DNA from 2 places in the Enterococcus innesii genome. Region 2 is predicted to be linked to the other one. Evidence: predicted binding sites of a transcription regulator. Region 2 holds the regulator's gene; the other holds the start of a gene.
The links. Region 2 encodes LexA, which represses DNA repair genes until DNA is damaged. Its sites were predicted from a motif close to CNAACANNTGTTNG; they were not measured.

Region 1 (10,172 bases), 1.2 Mb from region 2:
CAGGCGGTGGCCATCACACCGTTGTCTCACTTGTCTTAAATTCTGATCAGATCGAAACATGGGCGAAGCTTGTAGGATTAGAATACGTAACGATCAAATAAGTACCCGATCACAAAAGAAATCGTTGGCGATAGTCGGCGGTTTCTTTGCGTTTTTCTTAAGCTTTCTTGCCTTCTGGCTGCAAAGTGCGGATAAGCAGACCCCTGAAAGCACCAGCAATCAGCAAAATTGACTTTTAAATATAGGGGGCATAGACTTTTATGTAAGAGTGGAACAATGGACTAAAAGGAGGAGAACAATGAAGACAACCTACGATACACCAGAGTATTATCAGAAAATGAACGCTTGGTGGCGAGCAGCCAACTACCTTTCCGTTGGTCAGATCTATTTGAAAGACAATCCCTTATTGCGCCGCCCCATCGAAGAAAAAGATTTGAAAGTGAATCCAATTGGTCACTGGGGAACGATCGCCGGACAAAATTTTATTTACACCCATCTTAATCGCGTCATCAATAAGTACGACTTAAACATGTTTTATATCGAAGGACCGGGCCATGGCGGACAAGTCATGGTTGCGAATGCTTATTTAGACGGCAGCTACAGCGAGATCTATCCAAAAGCCACCCAAGACGAAGCAGGGATGAAACATTTATTCAAAACTTTCTCTTTCCCAGGTGGGATCGCTTCTCATGCGGCACCTGAAACGCCAGGTTCGATCCATGAAGGCGGCGAGTTAGGCTATTCCATCGCCCACGCTACCGGAGCTATTTTAGACAATCCCGATGTCATTGCAGCAGTAGTGGTCGGTGATGGCGAAGCCGAAACCGGACCATTAGCGGGCAGCTGGTTTTCAAACACCTTTATCAATCCAGTCAATGATGGCGCAATTTTGCCTATCTTGCATTTGAATGGCGCCAAAATTGCCAACCCAACGATTTTGGCTCGTAAAAGCGACCAAGATCTCACGAAATATTTTGAAGGCATGGGTTGGACCCCTTATTTCGTAGAAGGGGACGATCCAGAAGCCGTTCATCCGCAATTGGCACAGAAGATGGATCAAGCCATCGAACAGATCCACGCGATCCAAGCAGAAGCCCGCAAAGGTTCTGCGGAAGAAGCCGCTATGCCTCATTGGCCTGTTTTGATCGTTCGCACACCAAAAGGGTGGACTGGACCGAAAGTCTGGGATGGCGAGCCGATTGAAGGGGGCTTCCGTGCCCACCAAGTGCCGATCCCGGTCAATGCGAAACATATGGAACACGTGGATGCTTTGACGGATTGGCTGCAGTCTTATCGTCCAGAAGAGCTTTTTGACGAAAACGGCCGCATCAAAGCTGAGATTCAAGAATTGGCGCCAAAAGGGGAGCAGCGGATGGCTGTCAACCCAATCACTAACGGGGGGATCGATCCGCAACCGCTAAGCTTACCAGATTGGCAAGCACATGCCATTGCGATTGAGACACCAGGGGAAACGACGGCCCAAGATATGATGGTCTTTGGGAAATTTGCCCGTGACATCATCAAAGAAAATCCCGACAACTTCCGCATCTTTGGCCCAGATGAAGCCAAATCCAATCGGTTGAACCATGTGTTTGAAGTCACGGACCGCCAATGGTTGGAGCCAAAACATCCTGATTATGATGAATGGCTGTCTTCAGTGGGCCGTGTGATTGATTCACAATTATCAGAACATCAAGCAGAAGGCTTCTTGGAAGGCTATGTGCTGACGGGTCGTCATGGCTTCTTTGCCAGCTACGAGTCATTCTTAAGAGTCGTTGATTCTATGATCACGCAACACTTCAAATGGTTACGAAAAGCCCATGATCTGGACTGGCGCAACCCGTACCCCTCATTGAATTTGATTGCTTCATCAACGGTCTTCCAACAAGACCATAATGGGTACACCCACCAAGATCCAGGGATCATGACCCATATTGCAGAGAAAAAAGCCGACTTTGTGCGGGTCTACTTGCCAGCCGATGCCAATAGCTTGATGGCTGTCATGGCAGAAACGCTCGCTTCTGAAGAAAAGATCAATCTAGTGGTCTCTTCAAAACACCCACGTCCGCAGTTTTATTCGGCGGATGAAGCGAAAGTGCTTGTCAAAGATGGCTTGAAAGTCATCGACTGGGCATCGACAGATGAAGGACAAGAACCCGATATTGTGATCGCAGCTGCTGGGACGGAACCGAATTTGGAAGCTTTAGCTGCTGTTTCGTTGCTGATTGAAGCCTTCCCAGAGTTGAAGGTCCGCTTCATCAATGTGGTCGATCTATTGAAATTGCGTCGTCCAGAAGTCGATCCTCGTGGATTGAGCGATGAAGCATTCGAAGCCTACTTTACGAAAGACAAACCGATCGTGTTTGCTTTCCACGGGTATGAAGGACTGATTCGCGACATCTTCTTTGGCCGTCGCAACCAACAGCTTCATATTCATGGGTACCGAGAAAATGGCGACATCACGACACCGTTTGATATGCGGATCCTTTCTGAATTGGATCGCTTCCACTTAGCCAAAGACGCCGCCGAATGGGTCTATGGAGAAAAAGCAGCGGACTTTGCCAAAAAAATGGCAGACACCGTTGCGTATCACCATGACTTTATTCGAGAAAACGGCTATGATATCGCCGAAGTCGAAGAGTGGGAATGGAAACCATTGCGTTGATTTATTCTCCACAACATCAGCGAAAGATAATTTAAGAACAAAAAAGCACAAAAGAAACAAAACGATCCGCAACAGGGTCGGGACGCCTACCTAAGGAAGCCCGATCGACTGTCTGCGGATCGTTTTTTTTAAAAGACGTCGAAACCGTAATTTTTGATATGCTGTTTCAACAAGGCGAGATAGTCCAAAGCCATCTCGCTCAGTTCCATTTTCTTGTGTTTGAGGTAACCTAGTGTCATCGCATCATCGACTTCCAAAGGAATCGCAACGATTTTTTCATCATTCAGCTCACTGCTGATGATCCCAGAGCTGATGGTATAGCCGTTGAGACCCACCATCAAATTGAAAATCGTGGCACGATCGCTGATGCGAATGTGTTTTTTGCGCTGTAAAGTGCTTAAGATCTCTTCAGAAAAGTAGAAGGAATTGGTTTCCCCTTGTTCGTACGACAAATAGGTATATGGTTCCAAATCAGCTAATGTGATGCTTTTCTTCTGAGTCAGGGGATTTTCTCGGCCGATGAAGACGTGGGGTTTGGCTTCAAATAAAGGGATGAATTGCAGGTCTTTTTCGTGGATCAAACGGGTCAAGACTGTCGTGTTGAAATCATTCAGATAAATGACCCCCAATTCGCTCTTAAACGTCTGGATATCATCCAGTACATTTTGAGTCTGGGTCTCTCGCAAGGTGAATTGAAATTCATCTTCCCCTAACTGTTTGACCAGCTCCACGAAGGCGTGGACGACGAAGGCATAGTGTTGTGCGGAAACACTGAAAACATGCTTGCGATGGCTGTCTTTGCGAAAGCGTTCGTCCAAGAGATTGACTTGGTCTAAAACATTTCGAGCATAGTTGAGAAAGGAACGGCCATCATCGGTCAAGGTCACCCCTAATTTACTGCGGTAAAACAGCTGCAGATCATACTCTTTTTCCAACTCTTTCATGGCTTGAGAGAGGGAGGGCTGACTGATGAAAAGCTGTTTAGCGGCTTCATTGAAAGAGCCAGTTTCTACGATTTTTTCCAAATATTCAAGCTGCTGGATACGCATGGGATGCAACCTCCTTTTTATGTTATAGGTATTGCCTATGGAATATATAAGTTTATAAGTATTATCTATAGTATAAGATGTTTGCTAGAATAAATCTAACAATTTTGAAAACTTTGTATAGGAGGAATGGATATGGCAACAGACAAATTTCAACTTGTGGGGTCATTGTTACGACCACAAGATTTATTGGACTACAAAAATCAAATCGAGCATCGGGAGGATATCCGCTACCCGTTTTATGATGCGTTTCCTGGCTACCAAGAAACGGAAGCAAAAGCGATCGCTGACATCATTGCAGCGCAAAAAGAACACGGCATCACAGTCATCACAGACGGCGAACACGGCCGTTCGATGTGGCACCTGGATTTTCTCTGGGGATTAAAAGGCGTTGAGCGCTATATCTCCGATCATGGGTATGCCTTTGAAGATTTGGACGGTGGACATTTTGAAACGCGTAAAGACATCGGCATCCGAATCACAGAACCATTATCTGGCAAAAACCATCATTACTTGACGTTGTTTAAAGAAACCAAACGCCAAGCTGGCGACCTGCCAGTCAAAATCACCGTCTGGGGGGCTGCCCACGCCTTTACCGAGCTGACTGTCTTTAACGACCTCGTTGGTGAAGGTCAGGTGTATCCAACGAAAGAGGCCTTGCGGAAAGGGCTGCTTAACGCCTACAAGGAATTCTTACAGGAATACCGAGAAGCCGGTGGTGAGATCGTTCAGTTCGATGATTGTTTATGGGAACTATTTGCCGAAGACAATGACAAGAGCTTCTTCACCCAAGGCAATGACGGCTTAGAAGCGTTAGCTGATGAATTCGTGGCGATCAACAACGAAGTCGCTGATTACGCCCACGAATTAGGATTAAAAGTCTGGACCCACAATTGTCGCGGCAATTACCAAAGCCGCGCGGCAGCCAGTGGTACCTACAAAGCGATCGCCGAAAAATTCTTGCGTGATCAGCATTATGACCGCTTTTTCCTAGAGTGGGACGATGACCGTGCCGGTGATATCTCGGCTTTAGAAGCGCTGAAAGATCGTCCAGAAGTGGAGGTTGTCTTAGGCTTATTATCCAGCAAAACCGCCACATTAGACGATGAAGAGCGAGTGATCGCTTTATTAGATAAAGCTAGTCAAATCATTCCTAAGGAGCGGCTTTATCTTTCTCATCAATGCGGCTTTGCCTCTTGTGACTGCGGCAATGAGCTTTCGACTGAACAGCAATGGGCAAAAATCAAGCAAGGACAAGCCTTAGCTGAAGCGTACTTCGGTTAAGCTGCTGCGTCTTCTTTTCCCTAAATCTTCCCCTCGAAATCGGTGCATGCGACAAAGTTTCGAAAATTTCAGAAAAAATGTTTGACATTTTCTTTAAGAGCGAGTAAAGTAAGACACAACTTAATGAAACAGACATCGAAAAGAAGAGTAGCAAGGCTTGCTGTTTGAAGAGAGTCTCTGGTTGGTGCAAAGAGATAACGCATGGTTGTGAAACACATCTTGGAGTCGTTTTTCCGAAAGAAAAGTAGGAGAGACCGGGTTTGCCCGTTACAGCAGCAGTCATTGATTGATGACTTTCTGAGTTCAGTTGCTGTGAAGCACTGATAAACAAAGGTGGAACCGCGTTGATAACGTCCTTTAGCTGTAATGGCTAGGGGACGTTTTTTTTCTCTTTTTTTGCGGCTCACCGAAAACCGAAAGTGGAAGGGTCACAAGGACTGCACGAGGCCTTTTCCTGTGAAGGAAAGGCAAATTGAGGTGGAACCACGTATCTAGCGTCCTCTGGCAAATGCCAGTGTGCGCTTTTTTTGTTTTTCTTTTTTAGAAAAATGAAACTTGCCAGTTGCCCCTCACCAGCCAACGCACAGCGCCACATAAGCGTCGGAGAAGCCGTCGCTAAGCTGTATCGCTGCTAATCGAAATTGAAACCTATCAAGGAGGAAGTCACCATGTTTGAGTATTTAGTCAATGTTATGCCCCAACTGATTTCAGGAACTGGAATCACCGTTAAATTGTTCGCACTGACCTTAATCGGGTCCATTCCCTTAGGCATTTTGTTGGCCTTTGTTTTAGCCAGTCGCCTGCGTATTTTGAAATTGATCGTGCAAGTCTACGTTTGGTTGATGCGAGGAACGCCTTTATTGCTACAGTTGATCTTCGTATTCTACGGTCTGCCGATCTTAGGGATCGTCTTTGACCGCTTTGAAGCAGCCTTGATCGCCTTTATTATCAATTACGCTGCTTATTTTGCTGAGATTTTCCGTGGGGGGATCCAATCGATTCCAGCCGGACAGTACGAAGCCGCGAAAGTCTTGCGTTTGTCCCCGATCCAAACGATCCAAAAAATCATCATCCCACAAGTCGTCAAGATCACCCTGCCATCTGTCGGCAATGAAGTCATCAATCTTGTCAAAGACACATCCCTCGTTTACATCTTAGGCTTGTCAGACGTGATGCGAATCGGGAAAATCGCCATGGAGCGAGACAGTACCTTACTTCCGTTAGTTGGGGTCGGCTTGATCTACTTGGTGATGACGGGCGTCTTCACGTTATTGTTAAAACAAATCGAGACCAAACTGGACTATTACCGTTAGGAGGAACCACGTATGTTAGAACTAAAACAAGTATCAAAATCATTTGGCGCTAAAAAAGTCATCGATCAGCTAGACTTGACGATCGAAGACGGCAGTATCTTAGCGGTGGTCGGTCCTTCCGGTGGCGGGAAAACCACTTTGCTTCGGACACTGGCTGGGTTAGAAACGATCGATTCTGGAAGCTTTTTACTGGATGGCAAAGCTTTTGATCCCACCGACACAAAGGAACAAGAACAAGTCGTCGGTGTCGTCTTCCAAGACTTCCAATTGTTTCCCCACTTGTCAGTTTTTGAAAACATCACTTTGGCACCAAAAATGGTGCTAAAACAAGACAAGGCCGCGTATACAGCAAAAGCCGAACAGTTGGCAGAAAAACTAGGGTTAAGTGACCTACTAGCCCAATATCCCTTCCAATTGTCCGGGGGACAGCGGCAACGAGTGGCTATCGCACGAGCGATGGCGATGAATCCCAAAGTGTTGGCCTATGACGAGCCTACCAGTGCCTTAGATCCAGGCTTGAGACAGCAAGTCGAACAGCTGATCTTGGATCTGAAAAAAGAAGGAGTGACCCAGATCGTGGTGACCCATGATTTGGTTTTTGCCGAAAATATCGGCGATCAATTATTAAAAGTAGCAGGAGAATAAGGGGGAGAACAAAATGAAAAAATTACTATTGACGGGAATCGCAGCAGCAAGTGTATTTTTATTAGGGGCGTGTGGCAGCAGCAATGACACCACAACCAGTGCCGCTGACAAAGAAGAAGTGATCGTCGGCCTAGACGATACCTTCGTACCGATGGGCTTTAAAGACGACCAAGGCAACATCGTTGGGTTTGATGTGGATTTAGCCACAGCGATCTTGGATCTAACAGGAACCAAAGTCAAATTTCAACCAATCGATTGGTCCATGAAAGAAACCGAACTAAGCAATGGCACCATCGATATGATCTGGAACGGGTATACCAAAACCGCAGCTCGTGAAGAAAAAGTATTGTTTACAGATACTTATATGGAAAACAAACAAGTCTTGGTCACAGCAAAAGCCAGCGGCATTACTAGCTTTGATGATATGGAGGGCAAAGTCTTAGGTGCCCAAGAAGGTTCTTCTGGTTATGAGACCTTCAATAACCAACCGGAAGTTTTGAAGGATCTCGTAGACGGCAATGACGCAACCTTGTATGCCAGCTTTAATGAAGCCTTTATCGATCTAGAAAACGGTCGGATCGACGGTCTTTTGATCGACCGCGTCTACGCAGAATATTATTTGACTCAAACAGGCAAAACCGATGACTTCAACGAAATCGAAAGCCCCTTTGAAGCAGAAGATTTTGCTGTAGGTGTGCGGAAAGACGATCAAGCCATGGCAGATAAAATCAATGATGGTTTGAAAGAATTGCAAGACAATGGTACCTTTGCTGAAATCTCTGAAAAGTGGTTTGGCGAAGACGTCACACCAAACTAAAACAAGTCAACAAGAGGCACTGGCTGCTTAGCGGCTGGTGTTTTTTTCATCATTTAAGAAATTTTCGCTTAAATTCCAGCACCTAACCAAAATTTCTCACAGGAAAACTTTTGTTCGCCTTCTTTTTTCGTTATAATAGGGAAAGATGAAAAGAGGGATAGAAATGGCGCAAAAAAAACGCGCAAAGAAACGCAAAACAAAAAAACAACAAAAACAGCAAGAGAAATTAATGCTGGTCGGCGTCGGCCTGCTCTTTGTCTTGTTTTCGATATTTGGCTTTTTCCATTTAGGTTTTTTAGGAACCTTGATTGCCAACGGGTTTCGGATCGTTGGCGGAAACACGTACCAATTTTTGAGTGTTGCCCTAGCCGCTTATGGTGTCTGGTTAGCGATCAAAACGACCGATGCTCGCTTTAAGAGTATTCGGCGAGTGATTGGCTGTGTATTGGTGTATTTTGGTTTACTAATTATCCTCCATGCGCAAATCTTTAGTAATGTGGTGGGAGAACCAGCCAATATCTTCCAAACGACGTGGATGACGCTGTTAGGCGATATTCGGCGCAGCCAAGTGACCCAAAATGTCGGGGGCGGAATGATTGGCGCCATGCTTTATGGGGCGACCTATTTTCTTGTTTCCCAGATCGGCAGCTACATCATCGCTGTTTTACTCATGCTGATCGGGGCGTTCTTGTTCAGCCAAATGAGCAGCCACGAGTTAGTCGAGCACCTGCAAGCAGCTGGTGACAAGCTACAGCGGTTGTTAGAAGGCTCTCCAGAAAAGCAAGCCGAACGAGAAGCCCGCAAAGCGGAACGAGCAGCAGAGAAACAAGCGGCGAAAGAAGCCAAAAAAGAAGCCGAGCGAGCAGCAGTCATGGCGGAAATCAAAGAAAAGAATCAAGTCCGACCAATGACAGAAGACGAAAAATCAGCAAAAGAACAGCAGATGCAAGCCCCAGCTGATTTTGAACCAGAGCAGCTGAGCTTTGTACCCATCGACCACTTCCAGGAATTGCCGCAAGCGGCGGGACCAGAGGCCGCTCAAGCACCACATCCAGCAGGAAACAAACCGGCACCAAGCAAAAAGGTCAATGAAGACGGGGAGATCCTCGATGATGATGGTGAAGTATTGGAATTTGAGATTTCGGAAGAAGCTGAAAATCGTGATTATGAATTGCCTTCAGCGCAATTACTCGATTCGATCCCTTCAACGGATCAAAGCAGCGAGTACAAAAAGATCGAACAAAATATCGGTGTGTTAGAAACTACCTTCCAAAGCTTCGGTGTTGACGCAAAAGTCGTCAAAGCCAGCTTAGGACCAGCAGTAACCAAATTCGAAGTTCAACCAGCAGTAGGGGTCAAAGTCAGCAAAATCGTCGGGTTGACCGATGATATCGCCTTAGCCTTGGCCGCCAAAGACGTCCGGATGGAAGCGCCGATCCCAGGGAAATCATTGATTGGGATCGAAGTTCCAAACAGCGCAGTCAGCATGGTTTCATTCCGAGAAGTGATCGAAGCCCAACCAGATCATCCAGATAAACTATTAGAAGTACCTTTAGGACGCGATATTTCTGGCCGTGTCCAAACGGCAGACTTAACGAAAATGCCCCATCTCTTGATTGCCGGATCGACTGGGAGCGGGAAGTCCGTAGCCATCAACGGCATCATCACCAGTATTTTGATGCGGGCAAAACCCCATGAAGTCAAATTGATGATGATCGACCCGAAAATGGTTGAATTAAATGTTTACAATGGGATTCCCCATCTCTTGACACCCGTTGTGACCAATCCCCGCAAAGCGGCGCAAGCGTTGCAAAAAGTGGTCAAAGAAATGGAAGAACGCTACGAAAAATTTGCGGCAACTGGGGTCCGAAACATTACTGGCTACAATGATTTAGTAATCAATAAGAATTTAGAAGATGGCGAAAATCGTCCGATCTTGCCATTCATTGTGGTGATCGTCGATGAGTTAGCTGACTTGATGATGGTTGCTAGCAACGAAGTCGAAGATGCCATCATTCGTTTGGCGCAAATGGCGCGGGCAGCTGGTATCCATATGATCTTAGCAACGCAACGACCAAGTGTGGATGTCATTACAGGGATCATCAAAGCCAATGTTCCATCACGGATGGCCTTTGCTGTTTCCAGCGGTGTTGATTCGCGGACCATCATTGATGGGAACGGAGCCGAAAAACTGCTGGGACGCGGCGACATGCTGTATCTGCCGATGGGTGAGAACAAACCGATTCGGGTCCAAGGGGCCTTTATTTCCGACCAAGAAGTCGAACGAGTGGTTGAATTCGTGACAGATCAGCAAGAAGCCAATTATGAAGAAAAAATGATGGTCACTGAGGAAGAAACGAGTGCTGGCAGCAGCGGACAACCGCAAGATGAGCTATTCGAAG
Region 2 (10,172 bases):
CGTAAGGGAATCGATGCCTTGCTGAATGCGACAGCGGATTTATTGGAAGTCACTCCTGAGTTCCTCTTGTACGATGAAGAAATCGAAGAAGATGTGGTTCATTACGGCTTCCAATCGGATGAGCCGGAGTTTTCAATCGATCGCGATCCTGATGCAACTTGGATCTTGAGCGGTGAGAAAATCGAAAAACTATTCCAAATGACGAACTTTGATCACGATGAGACCGTGATGCGCTTTGCACGTCAATTGCGTGGATTGGGTGTTGATGAAGCATTGCGTGCGCGAGGTGCCAAAGACGGCGACATCGTGCGTATCGGTAATTTTGAATTCGAGTTTGTCGAATAAGCGTTTAAAAGAACATCATTTGTAAAAAAAAATCCTTCATAGTTGAAGTGGTTATGACTGTTGATCATTGATTTTCTCTAAGAAATCAATGATCAACAGTCTTTTTGGTTTCTTTTTTCATTTAAATGATTTACTGTTAAAATAAAGAAAAGAACAAATAAACCAAAGGGAGCGATTTTTATGTCAAAACGAGTCATTGTAATGAACTTTGATGCTAGTGCCAAAGCGTATCAAGCCTTTTCTGAAGTGAAACGGATGCATATGGAACGTAAGATTAAAGGAGAACAAATGGCGGTCCTTACCCACACCAATGAAGGTGTGCATCAATTTAAAGTCGAGGACTTTCTTGATTTTACTGGGAACAATAAGACATCAACGGGTGGTTTGATCGGGATGCTCGTTGGTGTGTTAGGCGGACCTTTAGGAATCATGCTGGGCTGGTTTGGCGGCAGTATGATCGGTGCTACTCGTGATGCAAAAGAGATCCAAAATGCGCAAATGCTTTTTGAACACGTCGGAAATCAAATTGGTGTAGGTGATACAGGGTTATTATTGATCGCCGATGAAGAAGACAATCGTCCTTTGAATCAATTGATCATGAATGAATTGGGCGGCGATATCACGCGCTTTGACTACGATGAAGTGGAAGCAGAGATTGAAACAGCTAAGAAAGTCGAAGAATCCACAAAAGCACGGGTTCAAGAGGACTGGAAAAACTCTCATAATGACGCAGAAGATCGCCAATCTGAGAAATAAAAAACGCAAGCTTCAATTGCAACTTGATTTCTTTTCCGCTAAAATTGGGAAGAGATGAAAGGAAAGAAGCTTATGGAATTAGAATTTTTAGGAACAGGTGCGGGAGTGCCTGCAAAACATCGAAACGTGACCAGCATTGCGTTACGACTCTTAGATGAACGGAATGCCGTTTGGCTTTTTGATTGTGGCGAAGGAACCCAAATGCAGATTTTGCATTCTACAATTCGACCACGAAAGATTGAAAAAATCTTTATCACTCATCTTCATGGTGACCATATCTATGGGTTGCCGGGATTGATCAGCAGCCGCTCCTTTCAAGGGGGCGACACGCCTCTAGAGATTTATGGCCCAAAGGGAATCAAAGCATACATTCAAACCGTTTTGCGGATTTCCCAGACGAAAGTCAGCTATCCATTGCATTTTTTCGAGATTGAAGAAGAAGGGATTCTTTTTAAAGATCAGCAATTTGAGGTATCTTGTCTGCCCCTTGATCACGGCATTGATAGTTTTGGCTATCGTATTGTTGAAGCAAGCCATCAAGGGGAATTGCAAGTGCAAGCATTGCTTGAACTTGGTCTGAAACCTGGTCCCGTCTTCGGACGTTTGAAAAAAGGTGAAGTAGTTACCCTCGACGATGGACGTCAAATCAATGGGGCTGATTTCTTAGGTCAAGCGAAAAAGGGTCGGATCTTGGCAATATTAGGTGATACGCGTAAATGTCAAAACGCCGTGCTTTTAGCGAAAGATGCGGATGTGTTAGTGCATGAAAGTACCTTCAACAAAGAAGAAGCCAAGCTGGCTCGCGCTTATTTTCATTCGACGACACGCCAAGCTGCTGAAGTGGCCCAAGAAGCTCACGCCAAGCGTTTGCTATTGACCCATATCAGCGCGCGCTATGTTGGCAAAGATATTACAAATTTAGTAAATGAAGCAAAAGAAGTATTTCCGAATACGTTGATCGTCAAAGATTTTGATGTTGTCGAGATCCCTTTTGCCGGAGAGGAAGAATCAGATGAACTTGGAGAATAAAGTTGTCGTTGTAACAGGTGGTTCTGCCGGACTTGGCGAACAAATCTGTTATGAAGCCGCAAAACGCGGTGCGATCGTTGTGACTTGTGCTCGCAGAACAAATTTGATTGGGAAAGTCAAAGAACAATGCATGGAATTAAGCGGCAAAGAAGCTTATGCGTTTCAATTGGACGTAGCAAATCCTGAAAGCGTGGCGCGCTTATTAGAAAAAATTAGTGAGAAAGTCGGAAAGATCGATGTCTTTGTCAATAATGCCGGCTACGGGATCTTTCAAGAATTTACCGAGATGGATCCTGCGGTCATCCGTAATATGTTTGAAGTCAATGTGCTTGGGATGATGGTTTTGACTCAGCAAGTTGCGATTCAAATGGCTGAACAAAAGCATGGTCATATCATAAATGTTGCTTCAATCGCGGGTAAAATCGCTACGCCGAAGACAGCAGTCTACTCTGCAACGAAATTTGCTGTACTTGGTTTTTCTAACGCATTACGTTTAGAACTAAAACCACTGGGAATCAACGTAACAACAGTCAATCCAGGGCCGATCGAAACGGCATTCTTTGACCAAGCAGATCCTAGCGGTAGTTACTTATCATCGGTGGGTAGCCTTGTCCTTGAACCAAACAAATTGGCACAAACGATCGTCAAAGCCATGATTCATCCAAAACGAGAAATCAATCGCCCACATATTTTAGGGGCGGCTGCAAAACTTTATACACTGTTCCCTGCAATTGGGGATTATATGGCAGGAACGATGTTCAACAAAAAATAGGAGTTGAAACCCATGAAAAATCAATGGCGTGTTATTGTTGGTATTTTACTGATTTTAGTGATCGTTTTATTTGCGGTTGCAAACAATATGACTGTTCCGATCAATTTTGGCTTCACAACGATTCAATCGCCATTGATCTTAGTCATTATTGGTTCTGCTTTGTTAGGCGCATTGATTTTGTTGCTGGTTTCCACAAGCGCAATGTTCCGTCAAAAAAAAGAACTAAAACAATTGAGAAAAGAGCTCTCGGATTATCGCTCGAATAACGAGAAAGTTCTGCAAGAACAACGAGAAGCCTTGGAACGAGAATATACCAACAAGCAGGCGGAGTTAGCAGCTAGGCAGCAGCAACTCGACGATCAAGAAGCGCAACTTTCATCCCGTGCAGCAGGTGCCTCAACGCCGCCAACGATCGATGAAGAAATGAAGTCTTTTGAATCGCAAGCCTAGAATACATGAGCGTAATGAAGAAAAGAGTTTGCAGGTGCATCATTCGCTGCAAGCTCTTTTTTGTGATATGAAAAAATAAATTGTTTCTTTCGTTGTTTTTCCTTTTTGCATAAACTTTGCTATAATATCCTAGTTAGGAGTGATTTGGTGAAACGTGCAAATTTTCATTGGGTGCGTCCGCAAGATAGCGAAGCTACCCCTGAATTTAAAGAATTGATCCAAGCAAGAAAGATTCCTGAGCGGATCGGCGCATTGCTATGGCAAAGAAATATTCGAACAGCAGAAGCGCTAGACGCTTTTTTATCCACTGATTTGCAATACCTTCATGATCCGTTTCTCTTTCATGATATGGATAAAGCCGTGGAACGAATCCATGAAGCCATTTTAAATGGTGAGCAGATCTTGATTTATGGCGACTATGATGCAGATGGGATTACGAGCACCACCGTATTAAAAGAAACGCTGGAGCTGCTGGGGGCTGAGGCTGAGTATTATCTGCCCAACCGTTTTACAGATGGCTATGGTCCCAATATAACTGTCTATCAAGAAAAAATTGCCGCAGGGACACAATTGATCATCACTGTTGACAACGGAGTGTCTGGACATGAGGCGATTGCTTATGCTCAAGGACAAGGCGTCGATGTGATCGTGACGGATCACCACGAACTTCCTGTAGAACTCCCAGAAGCCTTTGCTATCGTTCATCCTCGTCATCCTGAAGGAAATTATCCGTTTGGTGATTTGGCAGGAGTCGGTGTCGCATTTAAAGTGGCGTGCGCCTTATTAGAAGAAGTGCCCGTCGAACTGCTTGATCTTGTTGCAATTGGGACGATTGCTGATATGGTTTCTTTGACAGATGAGAATCGACTACTAGTCAGCAATGGCCTGAAAATGATCCAACAAACTGATCGGCTTGGTTTGAATGAGTTGCTGAAGATCAGTGGATTGAAAAAACGAACAGTCAATGAAACCGACATTGGTTTCGCTATTGGCCCGCGCCTTAATGCGATCGGCCGCTTGGAAGACCCAAATCCTGCTGTTCGTTTGTTAACCACATTTGATGAAGAAGAAGCAGTAACCTTAGCCAAGACATTAGATACGATCAATCAGCAGCGAAAAACTTTCGTTGAAGAAATCATGAAAGAAGCGCAAGAAAAAATCGACCCTGCCAATCATGTTCATCTAGTCGTAGGTGATGACTGGCACGAAGGGGTTTTAGGAATCGTAGCCGGACGAATCATGCAAAGTACCGGACAACCTGTGATCGTTTTGACCAAAAAAGAAAATGGCTTAGCAAAAGGATCAGGAAGAAGTATTGCTGCGTTGAATCTGTTTGAAATGTTGACCACGATGAAAGACATGTTTACTAGTTTTGGCGGCCATCATGCAGCAGTTGGCTTAAGTATCCCCATCGATCATTTAGATATGCTACAAGCCCAAATGAATCGCTATGTGGAAGAAAATGGAATTGATCTTAGCCAAGGGATCCCCTTGACAATTGATGAAGAACTGCCATTGACAGAAGTATCGATCAATTTTATTGAATCTTTAAACGTTTTAGCGCCTTTTGGCACGGATAATCCGTTACCGAAATTTCTGTTTTCCAATCTGTCGACTCAAAATGCTCGCCAGATTGGTACTGAAAACCAACACTTGAAGTTAGTGATGACAGATGAGTCCAATACACAGCTAGATGTGATTGGGTTTGGTTTTGGAAAAGACTTAGTAGAGTTTGAAAATGATCGACTTTCGATCGTCGGTCAGCTTTCAATCAATGAATGGAATGGCAACAAAAAACCGCAGTTGATGTTGGATGATTTTGCTGTGGAAGGTCTGCAGTTGTTTGATTATCGTTCGAAAAGGAGTCGGCAAGGTGTCTCTCTGGGAAATCAAACAGTAGGGGTCGTTTTCAATAAGAAAATTCCTCGAGAGCTACAAGGGTTTTGTGGACAAACGATCTTATTCGACTCAGTGGCTAACTTGAGAGACACGTTTCATGAAGCTCAATTTCAAGAAATCGCCTTTTTAGATTGTCCTACTGATCCTGCAGTGATCAAAGAAATCATCCAAACGCTTCATGCTTCAAGAATTGCGTTTGTGTTTTACTCGACCGAAGATGCTTATTTAGATGGGGTAGGCACCAGAGAGCAATATGGTCGGCTTTTTCAATTGATCAAGCAACAACCTCGTTTGGATATTCGCTACAAATTAAGGATGGTTGCTGACTATCTAAAAATTCCAGAAAAATTACTTATTTTCATGATTCAGGTGTTTTCTGAGCTGGAATTTGTTACAATACAAGATGGTGTTTTGAATAAAACGGCTGATCCTGTTTCTCGTCCGCTGACAGAGAGTCATTTGTATCAGCAACGACAAAAAATGATCAAAACAGAAGAATTTTTATTAATGAGTGATTTATCAACCCTGCGTCAGTGGTTGACAGTCTAGGAGGAAAAAAAATGGATTTAAAAGAGTATATTGCTAGTATTCCGGATTATCCCCAAGAGGGAATTATTTTTCGGGACATCTCGCCGTTAATGGCTGATGGAGAAGCGTATCGTTATGCGACACAGCAGATCGTTGAGTATGCACAAGAAAAAGGCATCGATATGGTGGTAGGACCAGAAGCCCGCGGATTTATCGTTGGTTGTCCAGTTGCGTACCAGTTAGGTGTCGGCTTTGCTCCAGTACGTAAAAAAGGCAAATTGCCACGAGAAACCATTGAAGCAGAGTATGAAAAAGAGTATGGTGTGGATGTTTTGACGTTGCATGCCGATGCTATCAAACCAGGACAACGTGTCTTGATCTGTGACGATCTACTAGCAACTGGCGGAACGATCAAAGCAACAATTGAACTCGTAGAAAAATTAGGCGGTATCGTTGTTGGCTGCGCCTTTTTGATCGAACTAATGGATTTACATGGAAGAGATAAAATCCAAGGTGTCGAAATTAAGACGTTAATGGAATACTAAAAAAGCAGAAACAAAAAAGGACTCGCTGGAGTCTTTTTTTGTTTCTGCTGCCTTATGGGCGTATGCGTATGTAGGGGAAGGATCATGGTTCATACCGATAAAAATCATGATCGTGATAATAATGGCGGTTACGTTTGCGCTCTGCTTGGCGGAATTTCTTTTCATCCCATAGCATGAACCAAAGCATCATTAGAGGACAAAAAATCAGAACAGCACTTAGAACGCCAAAATAGCCAATAACGATACCCATCAATAATACCCACAACATAAAACCAAATCGACGAACTGCTTTCATCTCATTCACTCCTTAAATAATACGAACTTATGTTTGTATACCTATTATACGAATGTTTGTTCGGTTTGTAAAGAGGAAAGAAAAAAATCTTCGCAAGTACGAAGATTTCCTAGGTAGGCCGATTAGAATCAAAGCAGATGGCGATACAAACCAACAACTAATCCTAAAATCGTTACGTCAGGCAAAATGATGGGCTCTAAATAATCATTTTCTGGCTGTAATCGAATGTAATTCTTTTCTTTATAGAATCGTTTGCAAGTAGCTTCATCTTCATCTGTCATAGCGATCACGATATCACCATTTTGCGCACTTTGTTGTTTGCGAACGATCACTTGATCGCCGTCAAGGATGCCAGCATTAATCATACTTTCTCCTCGGATCGTCAACATAAACAAACTGCCGGTACTATTTGCTAAATCTGGCGGAATCGGAAAGAAATCGGATGCATCTTCCACTGCTAAAATCGGTTCTCCCGCAGTTACGACACCAAGCATCGGAATGGATGCTGGTTGAACATCGATTTTTTCAAGACCGGAAGCAGTTAATTCAATGGCTCTGGGTTTTGTAGGATCTCGTAAGATCAACCCTTTTTTTTCAAGTCGGGACAAATGGCCATGAACAGTTGAGGTAGAAGATAACTGAACGGCTTCGCCAATTTCGCGAACAGTCGGCGGATAGCCTTTTTCAGTGACACGGGTATGAATGAACTTAAGAATTTCGATTTGTCGATTTTCTGTTCGTTTTGCCAAAACTGACACCTTCTTTCATTTGATAACATTAGTGTACCATAGGTATATCGAATATTCAAACAAATGTTCGCTTTTTGCGCTATTGTTTTTATTCGCTAGTTTGTAGTAAAATCAAGAGGGAAAAGGAGGAACGAATATGCTATCTCAAGAAAAATTAGCTCGAATCAATGAACTTGCCAACAAGAAAAAAACAGAAGGATTGACCGAGGCAGAAACGAACGAACAAAAAGTTCTACGTGAAGAGTATTTAACCGCCTTTCGTGGAGGAATGCGTCACCATATCGAAGGAATGAAAATCGTTGATCCTGAAGGTTCTGATGTGACACCAGAAAAATTGAAAGAGATTCAGAAGAAAAAAGGTCTCCACGGCAGATAATTGTGAATTCCTTTTCATTGCTATTGAAATAAGTATCTGAATCACGTATAATAAGAGATGTAATAAAGGTAAAAAAAACCTAAATTAGGAGGAACTACCATTGTTTGATAAAATCGATCAATTAGGAGTGAACACCCTTCGTACATTAAGTATCGAAGCCGTACAAAAAGCCAATTCAGGACATCCAGGATTACCGATGGGGGCAGCACCCATGGCCTATGCCTTGTGGACGAAACACTTGAAAGTCAATCCAACGACTTCTCGCAACTGGGTGGATCGTGACCGCTTTGTTTTGTCTGCTGGACATGGTTCGGCGCTATTGTACAGCTTGTTGCACGTGTCTGGTTACGATGTGACCATTGAGGATCTAAAAAACTTCCGTCAATGGGATAGCCGCACGCCAGGACATCCAGAAGTCGATCACACAGACGGCGTGGAAGCAACCACTGGACCTTTAGGACAAGGGATCGCTATGGCAGTCGGTATGGCGATGGCCGAAGCCCACTTGGCTGCAACCTACAATCGCGACAAGTATCAAGTCATTGATCACTATACTTACGCTTTATGTGGCGATGGGGACTTGATGGAAGGTGTTTCGCAAGAAGCTGCATCCATGGCGGGTCACATGAAATTAGACAAACTGATCGTCTTGTACGATTCAAATGACATCTCCCTAGATGGTCCGACCTCAAAAGCCTTTACAGAAAATGTCGGTGCGCGTTTTGAAGCGTATGGCTGGCAACACATTCTCGTTGAAGACGGCAATGATTTAGAAGCGATCTCGAAAGCGATCGACGAAGCAAAAGCTGAAAGCGACAAACCAACCTTGATCGAAATCAAGACTGTGATCGGATACGGTGCGCCAAATCAAGGCACCTCTGCCGTCCATGGTGCGCCGATCGGTGCCGAAGGCATTTCAGCAGCCAAAGCGATTTATGGCTGGGAATACCCAGAATTTACTGTACCTGACGAAGTTGCTGCGCGCTTCAAAGAAACCATGATCGATGAAGGGCAAAAAGCTGAAGCAGCTTGGAACGAAACCTTCCGTGCCTATGAAGCAGCCTATCCAGAACTTGCGGCGCAATTCAAAAAAGCCTTTGCAGGTGAATTGCCAGCAGATTGGGATGCAGCATTACCAAGCTACGAAGTTGGCAGCTCACAAGCTAGCCGGGTATCCAGCAAAGAGATGATCCAAGCGTTGTCCAAAGCCGTACCTAGCTTATGGGGCGGATCGGCTGACCTTTCTGGTTCCAACAACACGATGGTAGCAGCAGAAAAAGACTTTGAACCTGGCCAATACGAGGGCCGCAACATTTGGTTTGGTGTCCGAGAATTTGCGATGGCGGCAGCGATGAACGGGATCCAATTGCATGGCGGTACGCGAATCTATGGTGGAACCTTCTTCGTCTTCGTTGATTACTTGCGTCCAGCGGTGCGCTTGTCTGCGATCCAGCATGCGCCTGTGATCTATGTCTTGACGCATGACTCCGTGGCGGTTGGAGAAGATGGACCGACCCACGAGCCGATCGAACAATTAGCTAGCGTCCGTTGCATGCCAAATGTCCAAGTGATTCGTCCAGCAGACGGCAATGAAACCCGTGCTGCTTGGAAACTGGCCATGACAACAACCGATAAGCCAACGGTCTTAGTCTTAAGTCGACAAAACCTACCAGTGATCGAAGGCACGCAAACTGGTGCGGATGAAAATGTCGCAAAAGGTGGCTATGTGATTTCAAAACAAGCCGGTGAAACACCAGCGGGTATTTTGATCGCCACAGGTTCAGAAGTGAATCTTGCGGTCCAAGCACAAGCTAAATTGGCAGAAGAAGGCATCGATGTATCGGTGGTCTCCTTACCAAGCTTTGATCTGTTTGAAGCCCAAAGCTCAGAATACAAAGAAAGTGTCTTGCCAAAAGCAGTGAAGAAACGGGTAGCGATCGAAGCGGCTTCCCCATTTGGTTGGGAACGTTACACTGGCTGCCATGGAAAAGTGATCGCGATCGATCATTTCGGTGCATCAGCACCTGGTGACAAGGTATTAGCAGAATTCGGCTTCAGTGTTGAGAATGTCGTGAATACCTTCAAATCGATCAACTAATTGGTCGATACAAAGAAAAAGCTGCACGTTCGAGAATCTTTTCGATTTTCGAACGTGTTTTTTTTCGAGTTATTATCACTCTGAAAGTGCCAGAGTGATGGATGTAGATTAGCAGTGGCTAAGATTTTGAAAAAAAGGTTTCATAGCAAGATACAAAGTTTTTGAATACGAAGAGGAAAGCAACAGGATAAAAGCAAATAGTTTTTTAAAAAACTCGGCGATGGATCGGAAAATGAGGAGGGGGACTGAAAAGTTTTTTTAAAGTTTTTTTAGCGATCGAAAAGGAGACATTGTTTGCATAGCTGAAAGTTTTTCCGTATAATAGTTTTA

Region 1: the regulator LexA is predicted to act here: its motif matches at 7,874-7,887, upstream of ENLAB_RS11460 (FtsK/SpoIIIE family DNA translocase).

The regions. Positions count from the first base shown of each region.
Region 1 is NZ_AP025635.1:2,429,569-2,439,740, forward strand. It holds gene araA (L-arabinose isomerase) at 1-101, shown strand, start outside; gene ENLAB_RS11430 (phosphoketolase family protein) at 299-2,665, shown strand; gene ENLAB_RS11435 (LysR family transcriptional regulator) at 2,794-3,714, opposite strand; gene ENLAB_RS11440 (cobalamin-independent methionine synthase II family protein) at 3,841-4,995, shown strand; T-box leader at 5,122-5,356, shown strand; gene ENLAB_RS11445 (amino acid ABC transporter permease) at 5,664-6,308, shown strand; gene ENLAB_RS11450 (amino acid ABC transporter ATP-binding protein) at 6,321-6,953, shown strand; gene ENLAB_RS11455 (amino acid ABC transporter substrate-binding protein) at 6,967-7,770, shown strand; gene ENLAB_RS11460 (FtsK/SpoIIIE family DNA translocase) at 7,934-10,172, shown strand, end outside.
Region 2 is NZ_AP025635.1:75,101-85,272, forward strand. It holds gene obgE (GTPase ObgE) at 1-345, shown strand, start outside; gene ENLAB_RS00365 (DUF456 domain-containing protein) at 526-1,101, shown strand; gene rnz (ribonuclease Z) at 1,174-2,130, shown strand; gene ENLAB_RS00375 (SDR family NAD(P)-dependent oxidoreductase) at 2,114-2,902, shown strand; gene ENLAB_RS00380 (lipopolysaccharide assembly protein LapA domain-containing protein) at 2,915-3,352, shown strand; gene recJ (single-stranded-DNA-specific exonuclease RecJ) at 3,500-5,800, shown strand; gene ENLAB_RS00390 (adenine phosphoribosyltransferase) at 5,812-6,324, shown strand; gene ENLAB_RS00395 (hypothetical protein) at 6,407-6,619, opposite strand; gene lexA (transcriptional repressor LexA) at 6,748-7,368, opposite strand; gene ENLAB_RS00405 (DUF896 family protein) at 7,505-7,744, shown strand; gene tkt (transketolase) at 7,845-9,842, shown strand.